Regions from separate parts of the Paenarthrobacter sp. NPDC056912 genome, predicted to be linked through region 1. Evidence: riboswitches for the same ligand, from Rfam matches in the RefSeq annotation. Region 1 holds a riboswitch; each other region holds the start of a gene.
What was found. A riboswitch is a leader RNA that binds a small molecule or an ion and turns the genes downstream of it on or off. The one in region 1 is predicted to bind thiamine pyrophosphate.

Region 1 (4,611 bases):
TACAGCCCGCCATCCTGCTCAGCCACGACCACCAGGCCCAACGCGCGCTGATAGTAATCGCTCATGACCTTCATGTCGCCAACCTTGAGCATGACGGTGCCCATGGTGAGTTCGGCAGGAAGCAGGTCCTGGCTGGATGTTGTGGTCATGTGAAGCTCCCGAATCTGAGTGGCCGCCTTTCGGCACGTTCTACCTATCTAAATTACTTGAAGCTTCAATTTATTCCTAGCGGACGATATTACCCCGAAGCACGATGTGCTTTAGCTCCAAGACCGTTCCCACTTCAAGCCTGGGATCGCTCCGGCAAATCACGACGTCGGCACTCGCCCCTTCGCTGATAGCCTCCGCTCCCAGCCAAGCCCGCGCACCCCAAGCAGCAGCGTTCAGGACCGCAGAAGGCGGCAGCCCGGCGTCGTGCAGTTCCATCATTTCCTCTGCGATCCGGCCATGCTTGATGACGCTGCCCGCATCCGTGCCCGCGTAGATAGCCACGCCCGCCTCGAACGCCTCCAGCACCCGTTCCTTCCTGCGTTCCCAAAGGCGCATCATGTGGTCGGCGTACCTCGGAAACTTTGGCGCAGCTTGGTTGGCAATGTCAGGGAACGTCGCGATGTTCACCAAGGTGGGAACAATGGGCACCGACTGCTCCACCAATCGTGGAATGTGCCTGGGCAAGAGGCCGGTGGCGTGTTCGATGCAGTCAATGCCGGCATCCAACATGTGGTCGATCGTGTCCTCGGCGAAACAATGGGCGGTCACTCTGGCACCCTCATCGTGGGCGGCAGCTATGGCGTCCTTCACGAGGTTGGCCGGGAATGAGGCCGCCAAGTCACCAACGCCCCGGTCTATCCAGTCGCCCACCAGTTTCACCCATCCATCGCCTGCCCTGGCTTCCTTCCGGACAGTCTCCACCAGTTGCCCGGGTTCAACCTCGTGGCCCAGCCCGCGAAGGTAGCGCCGGCTCCTGGCGATGTGTCGGCCGGCCCGGATCAAGCGTGGCAAGTCCATCCGTTGTTGGACCCAGCGGGTGTCGCTGGGCGATCCGGCGTCCCGGATCAGCAGCGTTCCGGCGTCGAGGTCCGCTTGGGCCTGAGCGAGGGTGGTCGCCTCATCAACGGCTCCGCCTGCTCCCAGTCCGATGTGGCAATGCGCATCAACCAGGCCCGGCAAGACCCAGCCATCCAGCACCTCGTCCGGCGCCGCGGTTGGCCGTACGAACGTCAGGACACCGTCGACGGACCACATTCCCTCCCGCTCGTCGTCAGCTGCAACGAGGACGGATCCGCTGAATTCGATGATATTGGCCATGGCAAAAGCCTAGTCGGCAGCCGCACCGCCGACGCTTGCGGGCCATGTGACTGGGTGCACGTTCGGAGCTGTGGTAGCTTCATCTACGACCACACGGGGGCCCCTGCAGGGGCTGAGATCGGACTGACGCAGTCTGCGACCGTTGAACCTGTCCGGGTAATGCCGGCGAAGGAAGTGAGTAATCCTTGAGAACCACAGAAACACAGCACAGCCCTGCCCAAAACCACTCCGCTCCAGCCGCAAGCGGTGCCGTCACGCAGTCCCTGAAATCCCATTCGCTGGCCTACCTGGAGGACCCGGGCAACGGAATCCGTGTACCCGTCACGGAGATCGCCTTGGAGCCCTCCCCCAGTGGACAGGCCAATGCTCCACTGCGGGTCTACAGGACCTCAGGCCCGGGAAGTGATCCCGTGGTGGGCTTGGCGCCCTTCAGGGAATCCTGGGTGGAAGCCCGCGGCGATACCGAAAGCTACCGGGGCCGCGAGCGGAACCTGTTCGACGACGGCAAGTCAGCGGTTCGGCGGGGCGCGGCATCCGCGGAGTGGAAGGGGGCGCAACCGGTGCCCCGGCGCGCCGTCGAAGGTAGGACCGTCACCCAGATGCACTACGCCAGGCAGGGCGTCGTGACTTCGGAAATGCGGTTTGTGGCGCTGCGCGAGAACTGCGACGTAGAGCTGGTCAGGAGCGAACTGGCAGCGGGACGGGCCATCATTCCCAATAACATCAACCATCCGGAATCCGAGCCGATGATCATCGGAAAGGCCTTCCTGGTGAAAATCAACGCGAACATCGGGAATTCGGCCGTGACGAGTTCCATCGCGGAGGAAGTCGACAAACTGCAGTGGGCAACGCAATGGGGCGCGGACACTGTCATGGACCTGTCCACCGGCGATGACATCCACACCACGCGCGAATGGCTCATCCGAAACTCCCCCGTGCCCATCGGAACCGTGCCCATCTACCAGGCCTTGGAAAAGGTCAACGGAGAGGCCAACAAACTCACGTGGGAGATCTTCCGGGACACCGTCATCGAGCAATGCGAGCAAGGTGTGGACTACATGACCATTCACGCCGGCGTGCTCCTTAGGTATGTGCCGCTGACGGCCAACCGGGTCACGGGGATCGTGTCCCGTGGTGGTTCGATCATGGCCGGCTGGTGCCTGGCGCACCACCAGGAGAACTTCCTTTACACGCATTTCGACGAGCTATGCGAAATCTTCGCCCAGTACGACGTCGCCTTTTCCTTGGGCGATGGCTTGCGTCCCGGCGCCATCGCCGACGCCAACGACGCAGCCCAGTTCGCCGAACTGGACACCCTTGCCGAGCTCACCCGGAGGGCCTGGGAATTCGATGTGCAGGTCATGGTGGAGGGACCCGGGCACATTCCGTTCCACCTGGTCCGGGAAAACGTCGAACGCCAACAGGAACTCTGCAACGGGGCCCCGTTCTACACACTGGGACCACTGGTCACCGACATCGCGCCCGGATACGACCACATCACCTCGGCCATCGGGGCAACGGAGATCGCCCGCTACGGCACAGCCATGCTCTGCTATGTGACACCGAAGGAACATCTGGGGCTCCCCAACAAGGACGACGTGAAAACGGGCGTGATCACGTATAAGATCGCCGCCCATGCAGCGGACCTCGCAAAAGGCCATCCGGGCGCACATGAACGCGATGATGCCCTCTCCAAGGCACGCTTCGAGTTCCGCTGGCGCGACCAGTTCGCCCTGTCCCTTGATCCTGTGACCGCTGAAGCCTTCCACGACGAAACGCTGCCGGCGGAACCTGCGAAGACCGCCCACTTCTGCTCCATGTGCGGCCCCAAGTTCTGCTCCATGCGCATCAGCCAGGACATCCGTGACGAGTACGGTTCGGCCGAGGCGCAGGCGGCCATTGCAGGGATGTACAGCGGGATGCGGGAGAAGAGCGAGGAGTTCCTGGCAGCCGGCGGCAAGGTCTACCTGCCGGAGCTGCAGATTCCGGCGACCAGTGCGGCACGCAGCGCAGGAGCCGACAACGACCTCTCAGGACGCCTGAACTGACATCGACCTGCCGACGTCGGCGATGAACCGCCGGATGATCCGGTCGCCGTCGGCAGAATCCTGGGGCCGGTGTCCTCCCGCAGCAACGCGGCGAAGGGCACCGGTCTCTTCGAGGTAGCCGGCGATTTCCTCATACAAAGGCTCCCAACCGCCGGTCAGGACCAAGGTGGGGACGCCCGGGACAATGTGCAGGGGCGCCTCCCAGGGCGGAGCTTGCAGGCGGAGGCGCAGGGCCGAACGCCGTGCCTCTGGAGTATCCAAACCGCCGGTCTTCACTGAATAGGCCCGGCGAAAATACTCGCGCTCATAGTCGGCATCGCTTAGTTGGTTCCGCACCTGGAACAGTGGTTCCATAAGCGCCCGATGGGACGCTGTAGCGGGAAGTTCCGCGGTCAGGGACAGACAAGCCGGCTCCACCAGCGACAGGGAATGCACCAGGTCAGGGCGTTCCAACGCTGCCAGCATCGCCGAGACGGCACCTTGCTCATGGGCCACCACGTGCCCGCCACCGCTGCTGGTCAGCGAACCGAGCAGAATACGAACGTCCGCCGCCACATCTGACTCCAACGGTTCTGCCGCGGGATCAAAACCGTGGCGCCGCAGGAACAAAGCGTCGTAGCCCAGTGCCATGCCATGCTGCTTTGGCCATGCCGCAGCGCCGAAGCTACCCACACCGTGGACGAAGACTACGCGCTGCTTGTGCATTGGTTTAGCCTATTCCACGGCTCTGACATCCCAACTGCCAGTTAGTTGGAAAGCAATATCTACTTGCCGAGGAACTTGTCGAAACCCTTGGGAAGGTTGAGCGATGACGGGTCGAAGTCCGCTGCGCCCTGGCCGAAAGCCGCCCCCGTGGGTGCTGCCGAGGCTGCGTTTGCCCGCTTGGTTTCAGCATCGCGCAGCTCCTGGGCTGCCTTGGCAGGGTTGCCCGAGCGCGCCTTCTTCTTCGGAGCGTTCTTGCCGTTCTTGCGTCCCCCGCCCGGGCCACCAAGGCCCGGCATTCCAGGCATACCCGGCATGCCGCCACCCTGGGCCAGCTTCTTCATCATCTTCTGGGCCTGCGCGAAACGCTCCAGCAGGCCGTTGACCTCAGAGACATGCACACCTGAACCCTTGGCGATACGGGCCCGGCGTGAACCGTTGATGATCTTGGGAGCAACGCGTTCGTGCGGCGTCATGGATCGGACGATTGCCTCGACGCGGTCAATCTCTTTTTCGTCGAAGTTCTCCAGCTGCTGACGGATGTTCTGCGCAC
Region 2 (4,611 bases), on a different contig from region 1:
ATGTGACACGAAAGTCAGGTTAGCCCGAAATGGACGGATAGTCTTGAAGCATGGGCACATTCCCGGACGCAGCAGCATCGACCGGGCAACTCGCCGCGGAGCTCCTGGGAGCCATGGCGTACGGCGAGTTGTCCGCGTTCGGGCGGCTGTCTTCCGACTCCCGATTCGCACCGACACTCCATGACAGGTCCGTGCTGGCGAAGATCGCCGTAGGAGCCTACGGAAACTTTGCCTTGCTCAGCGGACGCCTCCAGGAAATGGGGATCGATCCTGAAGAGGCCATGCTCCCCTTCCAGCGATCCTTTGACCACTTCCATGAACGCACCAAACCCGGAGACTGGTTTGAATCGGTCATGAAGGCCTACGTCATCGACACCGTTTCATCGGACTTCTACAAGACTGTCTCGACTTTCCTTGACCCCGGAACACAGCAATTCGTCGAGCGGGTGGCCTCTGCGGACCAAGCCACCGAAGTCCTTCGAGTCCTGCTGCGCCGCGCGTTGGCCGACGACCCGCGGCTGGCGTCCCGGTTGGCGCTGTGGGGACGCCGACTAGTGGGTGAGGCGTTGACACAGGCTCAGCGTGTCGGTTTGGAACACCCCCGCCTTGGGCCGATGCTGAGGAGCGGCGGAGACGCCCGCGCCGCTGTCAGCCAACTGACGGCAGGGCTCGCCGAAAGGCATGCCCGCCGTATGACGGGCCTAGGGCTGACCGCCTGAGGTTCAGGCAGCGTCCAACGCCGAGAGCAGCGCCTTGGCGGCCGCCGTCGGGTCTTCCGCTTCGGTGATGGCGCGCACGACGACGATCCTGCTAGCCCCCGCTGCGAGCACCTGCTCAACGTTGGTGAGGTCGATCCCGCCAATGGCGAACCAAGGCAGGAGCAAACCCCCCACGGTGTCCTCGTCAGCACGTTTGACGGCTTCCGCGGCATATGTGACCAAATCCAGGCCGACCGCTTCGCGGCCGGGTTTTGTGGGAGTTGCCCAGACCGGACCAACACAGAAATAGTCCAGTCCGCTTTGGCCCGGCGAAGCCGCGATGGCTGCGTCAATCTGCCGCGGCGTGTGCGTGGAAAGGCCGATGACAGAGGGGTCGTGGAGGAGGTGGCGGGCGGCTTTGAGCGGGAGGTCCTTTTGGCCGATGTGGAACACGGGAGCCCCGGAAATACTGGCGACATCGGCTCGATCGTTGACTGCCCAGAGACGCCCGTGCCGGTGCGCGACCTTGTGCAGGACTTCCAGGATCTCCAATTCCTCGGCGGCCTCAAGCGTCTTGTCGCGGAGTTGGATGATGTCCACGCCGCCTTCAAATGCGGCATCGACGAAGTCTTCAAAATCGCCCTGGGTTTTGCGGGCGTCGGTGCATAAGTAGAGGCGGGCAGTGGTGTGGACATCATGCTGGGTCATGGATACCAGAGTAGTTCCTCTAAACTAAGCACGTACTGCGGGAGCCGCGACGTTCGTCATATGACCGTCCGGCTGAGAGGGCTTCAGCGCCGACCGCTTGACCTGATCCGGCTAGTACCGGCGTAGGGAAGGAACCGAATGGCAGATTCCCGCCAAACCCCAAGCACCGCACCGCCCATCCTTGCTGACGTCGCAGTGATCGGAGCGGGCATCATTGGCCTGGGCATTGCCCACGAAGCGCGGCGGCGGGGCTACTCCGTGGCACTCATTGACCCTGCGCCGGCAACGGGGGCCACCTTCGCCGCCGCCGGTATGCTCGCGCCGGTCAGCGAATTGCACTACCAGGAGGAAGACCTCTTGGAACTCATGCTCGAGTCGTCACGGTTGTGGCCCGCCTTCATAGCCAACCTCCCTGGCGGCGGGGAAAGCACCGGCTACCGCACGACGTCGACGCTCGCCGTGGGTGCCGACGCCGCCGACCGCCGCGCGCTCGCAGACCTCCGCCTGGTGCAGCAGGCATCCGGCCTCGCCGTGGAACCGCTGTCCCTGCGGGACGCGAGGGGACGTGAACCGCTCCTCAGTCCGCAGATATCCTGTGCTTTCGACATCCCGGCCGATCACCAGGTTGACCCCCGCAAGCTGGCGCGTCGGCTTCTGGCCGGGCTGGGTCACCATACGCCAGGGTCTCGGACCTGGCTGCCGGGGGCGGCCGACGGCTTTGCGATCAGTGCAACGGCAAGGGGTTTGCTCTGGGATGGTCCGCGGGTCTCAGGGGTCGAGTTGGAAACCGGGGGAGTGGTCCTGGCCAACGAAACCGTGGTGGCCAACGGCTTGGGCGCCGCGCATTTGGCCGGCCTCCCCCAGGAGCTTAACCTTCCACTGCGGCCTGTCTATGGTGACATCCTCCGGCTGCGTGTTCCCGCGCATCTGCAACCCTTGATCACCTCAACCGTCCGCGGAATGGTTCGAGGCGTCCCTGTCTACATCGTGCCCCGGGAAGACGGAACCGTAGTAGTCGGGGCGACCCAGCGCGAGGACGGTTTATCTGCCTCGTCCGATGCCGTGTCCGCGGGAGGGGTTTACCAGCTCCTGCGGGATGCACAAGTCCTGGTCCCCGCCGTCGCTGAACTTGAACTCATCGAAGCAACGGCGCGTGCCAGGCCCGGTACTCCGGACAATGCCCCGCTCCTCGGGCGCGCTGCCGGCGCCGAGGCGGACATCAGTGGCCTCGTGATCGCCACCGGCTTCTTCCGCCACGGAGTCCTCCTGACTCCCGCCGCCGCGAGGATCGTGGGGGAGCTGATCGGCGGCTCGGCCGATTCCCGCTGGTCCCGCTTCCGCCCGGACCGGTTCCCCGCAACACACCGCCTCCAGACCCCAAGCAAGGAAACCGTATGAACATCAAACTCAATGGCGCCGACCATGCCCTGGCAGACAACGCCTCCGTCAGCACCCTCGTCACGGCCATCACCGGCCGTGTCCTTGACCACCGTGGTCAGGCGGCCGACGGCGGCAAGCTGGGTGTCGCCGTCGCCCGCAATTCCGAAGTAGTGCCGCGCAGTCAGTGGGCAGCCACCGCGCTCGCAGACGGCGATGAACTCGAACTCGTGACCGCAGTACAAGGAGGCTGAACCATGACCGCAGCAAACATTGACGTTCGTACCGATTCACTGGTGATTGACGGTGTCGAGTTCGGCTCGCGCCTCATCATGGGCACCGGCGGCGCGCCAAGCCTCGACGGGCTGGGTGCCGCATTGCTGGCCTCGGGTACGGAGCTCACCACGGTTGCCATGCGACGCTATTCGCCCGCCGAGACTGGTTCGCTGTTCCAGCTCCTGGTGGACCACAACATCAAGGTCCTGCCCAACACCGCCGGGTGTTTCACGGCAAAAGACGCCGTCATGACCGCCGAGCTTGCCCGAGAGGCGCTGGAGACGGATTGGGTCAAGCTTGAAGTCATCGCAGATGAACACACGCTGCTTCCGGACGCCGTGGAGCTCGTCGATGCCACCGAGCAACTGGTTAACCGCGGTTTCAAGGTGTTCGCGTACACCAATGACGATCCCGTCCTGGCGTTGCGTCTCGAGAACCTCGGCGCTACGGCTGTCATGCCGCTTGGCTCGCCGATTGGAACCGGCTTGGGCATCCTGAACCCCCACAACATCGAGATCATTGTGTCGCGCGCGTCGGTTCCGGTGGTCCTCGACGCCGGTATTGGAACCGCCTCGGATGCCGCCCTCGCAATGGAACTGGGCTGCGATGCCGTCCTTCTCGCCACAGCGGTGACGAGGGCCCAGAACCCGGTGCAGATGGGCGAAGCCTTCAAACACGCAGTGATCGCCGGTAGGCTTGCCAGGCAGGCGGGCCGGATCCCGCGCAGGGAGCACGCTTTGGCGTCCTCGGCGATGGAAGGCCGTGCGGAGTTCCTCTGAGTGAAGGAGCAGTCATGGCAGGCAACAAAGACGCATTGTCTCCAGACGCCGTCGAAGCTGCCCTCGGTGGCCTCCCTGACTGGCGCTACCAGGACGGTTTAGTGACTGTCTTCAAAACCTCGACGGCGGCCGACGCCTTGGCGCTTATTGCCGCGGTCGGGCGCATCGCAGAGGAACAAAACCATCATCCGGACCTGGAATGGCGGTACAACCGTGTCTTCCTCCGCTATGTTTCCCACGACGCCGCGGGGCAGGTTACCCAACGCGATGTTGCCGCCGCCGGCTCCGTGAGCAGCGCCGCTGCCGGGTTGGGCGCGGCCGCGGAACCGGGCCGCTATCCGGGCGCTTGAAAGGGTTTAACACAACAGTGACCATCACCCACTCGGTGATGGTCACTGTTGTACGCCGTGGAGCGTTAGAGCCTTAGCGCCTTGGTAAGCGCTGCAGTATCAACCTTGGTACGCGATCGGCCCAGGAAGACTGCCACGGCCACGGCGACCGCAGTCCCGAGCACAATCGGCAGTATCCACGGGATCCACGTCAGCCCCGGCTGGTAGCCTAAACCGGCGCTGATGAACACGATCCAGCTCAGGGCGCCTACTGCCGCCGACGCGCCGACCGGCAAGGCGATGCCGTACTTGGCATGCCGCTTGTCCGTGGCCCACACAATGAAACCCGAGGCGACGGTGGCGAGGACAACAATGACGAGAGAAAGCATGAAGTCTCCTTAGCGGACGGCGTGACGCGAAGGGCTAGAGCGCGCCGAAACCAAC
Region 3 (4,611 bases), on a different contig from region 1:
CGTTGGAGTCACGACCGTTGCGAGTGGAGCTCGCGCCTTTTTTGTGTGCCATTTGAAATGCCTGCCTCTAAATTTCTGGGGAAACTGAAAACCTGAACAGAGTAACGAAAGTTACTTGATGCTCGTGATCTTGATCTTGGTCAGTTCCTGACGGTGACCCTGGCGCTTCTTGTAGCCGGTCTTGTTCTTGAACTTCTGGATGACGATCTTGGGACCACGGAGGTCTTCAAGGATCTCAGCCGTGACCGTAACCTTGGCCAGGTCTGCAGCTGCGGACGTGACCTTGTCGCCGTCAACCAGGAGCAAGGCGGGCAGCTCAAGCTTGCTGCCGGCTCCACCGGGGACGCGGTTCAGGGTTACGTAGTCTCCAACGGAAACTTTTTCTTGGCGGCCGCCTGCGCGGACAATCGCGTACACCACTTGGGTACTCACTTCTCTCGACGTTTATTACTAAATTTGCGTGCGGAACCTTGAACCGGAATCAGGCTTGGTTCGCGCTGTGCCTCAACGCCGTGGACTTCAATTCGAAGCCCGCGAGTCATCCCATGAACAATTCCAAGGGGCATAACCCAAGTGTTGGCGTAAGCACCGAAGATCAAGATTACGCTAGTTTGACCTTCAGCTGCAAATGAGGCCGGGTCCGGAGGCTACCACGTGACGTTCATCACCACTTGTAACGGACTCTCCCGGCACCGTGCCCATACAGCCTACATGGTTCCAGCCCGAATGACGCGATCGAGCCCGCGACGCGCCGTCGTGTCCCTGCAAGGAACGTGGGACTGACCGCATGTGCCTGGTCAGGCGAACAATCGCGGGGCGTCAAAGAACGCTGTTTCGTATCGGCAGGACTGCGCAAAGGCGTCCACCATGGCAGCCTGCTCGCGGGAAGAAGCAGCAACTGCGGCCGCATCCGTGAAGTCGACCGCCTTCCTGGTAGCCGCAGCAAAGTCTTCGTCAGCATAGGTCTTCAGCCAGTCAGCGTATGCGTGGTCCGATGGTGCGCCTGCATTCACGTACTGGGCGTGGAGCTGTTGCCCGACCTCCGCGTACAACCAGTAGCAGGGCAGGATCGCGGCAAGCACCACCGCATAGCTCCCGGACGCGGACGACGCCAGCAGGTGATCCACATAGGATCTGGTCACCGGCCCGGTGACCGGTGACGCCTGACGGGTGCTCAGCCAGTTCCGGTGCAGTTCCGATTCCACTTCAAGGCACTGTTGCGAGGCCTTGGCCCAGAACAACTGTTCCTCTTCCGTGGGGGCCAACGCTCCGGCGCGGGCCAAGACCCTGGAGTACCCGTTGAGGTAGATGGCGTCCTGGGCGAGGTAGTAGTTGAATTCGGATTCCGGGAGCTGTCCGGATTGCAGCCCTTGGATGAAGCTGAGGCCGTAGATGGCGTCGAGCTCCGGCACGGCTTCTTTCCACAGCGTCGCCGCAAATTCACCTGCCCGGGGCCCGCCGCGAAGGTGGTGGAAGTGATCAACGGGACCGCTTCCCTGTCCTACCTCAAGGGCGTCGGAGGCTGTCAGCGCCTGAATCAACCATGGCTTTACTTCCCGCAAGGAAGCTTCCCAGTCACCCTTGCGGGCCTGCACTGTTGCCAGCGCGGACGACAGGGAACAGCCCGTGCCGTGGCTGTTCATGGTCTCAACGCGCGGGCCGGCCACCTCGACCACGTCCTGGCGCAACAGCCCGCTGGTGTTGACCAGCGCGTCAGGGCACTCGGATCCGGCCAGGTGGCCGCCCTTCACCAGGACGGTATTTCCGCATTCAGCGACCAGCCGCTTGCCTTGGTCCAGAGCAGATGCCCAATCAGGCGCCTCAGGTTCTCCCAGCAGCATGGCAAGCTCGGGAAGGTTGGGAGTAACCAGGTCCGCCAACGGCAGGAGGGCACGCAAGGCTGTCTCTGCCGATTCACGCAAGAGACGGTCACCGCTGGTGGCTACCATCACCGGATCAAGGACCACGACGGCGGGGCGCACATCCTCGAGCCAGCTGCGGACCTCGTTGATGACGGCTGCGTCGCCGAGCATCCCGATCTTGACGGCATCTATGGTGATGTCGCCGCTGATGGCGTCCAACTGTTGGCGGAGAAACTCCACTGGAGGCACGTGCACCGCACGGACGCCCAGGGTGTTTTGCGCCGTGAGGGCCGTAATGGCAGCCATTCCGTATCCACCATGGGCAGCGATGCTCTTCAGATCCGCTTGGATTCCAGCGCCGCCCGAAGGATCGGACCCGGCGATGCTCAGCACCCTCGGGGTTGTCCGGCCGGAAGACGGCAACCGGTAGACGGGAGAATATGACAATACAGTCACTGGGGACATCCCTTCGCCGGTGCTAACCGGACAGGTTCAACGGGTCTGGATCTCAGCCTGGCCCAATGCCTGGCACCCCGTGTCAAATACCTAGCCTAGCCGGGAAGCACCGCCGCCCGGGAACTGCGCCGCCGAGCAGCGTGGATGTGACCGCACTGGTTCCTGCGGTGTCGGCAAGGAACCGGCAAGGAATCCGGATGGACCTGCGGGACAACAAAGGGCCCTGCAGCGTCCGTTGGAAACGGAGTTTGCAGGGCCCTTCTCATGGCTTTGAACCTCTAGAGTTCGGAAGCAGGCACTCCGACACCCAGGATGATGGGCTCATCCGCGGGCGCCTTCTTGGCTGGTTCCACGGGAGCCTTGGCCTCATGGGCCGTCCCACCCGCGGCTGGCGCCGATACTTCGTGGTGTTCCACGCTGGTCTCATTAGCTGCGCCCTGGGCCCGGCTGGCGCTGCGGTTCCGGCGGCCACGACGACCCCGTGCAGGAGCAGCGGCTTCGGGATCTTCGTCAACCGTTGCGGCTGCAACGGCCTCCGGCGCAGATCCCGCGCTGGCTGGCTGTTCCTCGAGCACCGGAGCTGCTCCCAGGTGGGAGAACGCTTCGGCCAGAAGGTCAAGGCTCATGGCGGGCTTGGTCGCCTGCGGTTCCTCATGGTGTTCAACGAACGGCAACGCCACCTCTTCCCCGCCAAACCTGAGGACAGGAGCAGACCTGGCTTCGCGGGCGGCTGCGTCCTCAGCGTCTTTGGCTGTGACATCTCCGGAAACCTGCTCACCGGCAGGCTGGTGCTGTCCCGCTGCCTGTGCGAGCTCCTCAGCACGGTGGACTTCGTCATCGTGCAGGTGCGCAGCGTGCGCGGCTGCGGCAATGGTAGCCAGCGCTGCCCTGGTTGCATCAGCCTTCGCCTGACGCACCGGATCCACGGTCTCAGGGGCCGTAGACGGTGCTGCCGGTGCCGACGCCGGGGTGTGAACCGGCGCGGGTGCTTCTGCTACGGCTTGCCCCCCGCCCTTGCCGCGACGGCGCTTGCGTTCCGTCCGGGCAGCCGGAGGCTGGGATTCGGTGTGGGGCCGGTGCTGCTCGGCGGCTACCACGTTGGCCCGCCGATGCTCCACGGGTTCATCGTGCGTCACGATGCCACGGCCGGCACAGTGCTCGCACTGCTCGCCGAAGACCTCAAGGAGGCCCGTTCCCATGCGCTTACGGGTCATCTGGACAAGGCCGAGTGACGTCACTTCGGCGACTTGGTGCTTGGTGCGGTCGCGGCCAAGGCACTCGACCATGCGGCGAAGGACCAGGTCACGGTTGGACTCGAGCACCATGTCGATGAAGTCGATGACGATGATGCCGCCGATGTCGCGCAGGCGAAGCTGGCGAACCACTTCTTCGGCCGCTTCAAGGTTGTTCTTGGTGACGGTTTCTTCAAGGTTTCCGCCGCTGCCGGTGAACTTGCCGGTGTTGACGTCCACCACTGTCATTGCTTCGGTACGGTCGATGACCAACGAACCACCCGAGGGCAGGAAGACCTTGCGGTCCAGTGCCTTGTGGATCTGTTCGTCGATGCGCCAGGCAGCAAAGATGTCCTGGTCCTTGGTCCACTTCTCGAGGCGGCCCACAAGGTCCGGGGCAACGTAGGTCACGTAGGCCTCGATCGTGTCCCAGGCGTCGTCGCCGGAGACGATCAACTTGGAGAAGTCCTCGTTGAAGACGTCGCGGACCACCTTGATGGTGAGGTCAGGTTCGCCGTAGAGCAGTTCCGGAGCCAAGACCTTCGTCGAGGAAGCCTGTCCTTCGATGCCTTCCCACTGGGCGCGCAGGCGGTTGATGTCATGCGTCAGCTCTTCTTCAGACGCGCCCTCGGCCGCCGTGCGGACAATGACGCCCGCGTTCTCCGGCAAGCGGTCTTTCAGGATGCGCTTGAGGCGGTTGCGCTCGACGTCGGGAAGCTTGCGCGAGATGCCGGTCATGGATCCACCGGGTACGTAGACCAAGTAACGGCCGGGCAGGGAGATCTGGCTGGTCAGGCGGGCGCCCTTGTGGCCCACGGGGTCCTTGGTGACCTGCACCAGAACGGAATCGCCGGATTTCAGGGCGTTCTCGATCCGGCGCGGCTGGCCTTCGAGGTTGACTGCGTCCCAGTTCACTTCACCGGCGTACAGCACGGCGTTGCGGCCACGTCCGATGTCAACGAAGGCAGCTTCCATGGACGGCAGCACATTCTGGACCTTGCCCAGGTAGACGTTGCCGATCAGGGAGTCCTGCTGGGTCTTGGACACGAAGTGCTCGGCAA

Region 2: linked by a shared signal. The riboswitch ahead of thiO (glycine oxidase ThiO) and the one ahead of thiC (phosphomethylpyrimidine synthase ThiC) in region 1 are both predicted to bind thiamine pyrophosphate.
Region 3: linked by a shared signal. The riboswitch ahead of thiD (bifunctional hydroxymethylpyrimidine kinase/phosphomethylpyrimidine kinase) and the one ahead of thiC (phosphomethylpyrimidine synthase ThiC) in region 1 are both predicted to bind thiamine pyrophosphate.

Annotation. Positions count from the first base shown of each region.
Region 1 covers NZ_JBHUCD010000017.1:112,385-116,995, reverse strand. Annotated here, with positions in the region: gene ACFRJ9_RS17985 (VOC family protein) at 1-149, opposite strand, end outside; gene ACFRJ9_RS17980 (amidohydrolase family protein) at 226-1,308, opposite strand; TPP riboswitch at 1,392-1,499, shown strand; gene thiC (phosphomethylpyrimidine synthase ThiC) at 1,494-3,356, shown strand; gene ACFRJ9_RS17970 (alpha/beta fold hydrolase) at 3,339-4,061, opposite strand; gene ffh (signal recognition particle protein) at 4,121-4,611, opposite strand, start outside.
Region 2 covers NZ_JBHUCD010000028.1:27,056-31,666, forward strand. Annotated here, with positions in the region: gene ACFRJ9_RS22245 (RNB domain-containing ribonuclease) at 1-9, opposite strand, end outside; gene ACFRJ9_RS22250 (ferritin-like fold-containing protein) at 51-719, shown strand; gene thiE (thiamine phosphate synthase) at 723-1,406, opposite strand; TPP riboswitch at 1,434-1,553, shown strand; gene thiO (glycine oxidase ThiO) at 1,545-2,804, shown strand; gene thiS (sulfur carrier protein ThiS) at 2,801-3,037, shown strand; gene ACFRJ9_RS22270 (thiazole synthase) at 3,041-3,838, shown strand; gene ACFRJ9_RS22275 (4a-hydroxytetrahydrobiopterin dehydratase) at 3,853-4,188, shown strand; gene ACFRJ9_RS22280 (hypothetical protein) at 4,254-4,556, opposite strand; gene ACFRJ9_RS22285 (DUF3107 domain-containing protein) at 4,591-4,611, opposite strand, start outside.
Region 3 covers NZ_JBHUCD010000003.1:234,708-239,318, forward strand. Annotated here, with positions in the region: gene rpmA (50S ribosomal protein L27) at 1-52, opposite strand, end outside; gene rplU (50S ribosomal protein L21) at 112-420, opposite strand; gene thiD (bifunctional hydroxymethylpyrimidine kinase/phosphomethylpyrimidine kinase) at 798-2,327, opposite strand; TPP riboswitch at 2,310-2,408, opposite strand; gene ACFRJ9_RS05135 (Rne/Rng family ribonuclease) at 2,597-4,611, opposite strand, start outside.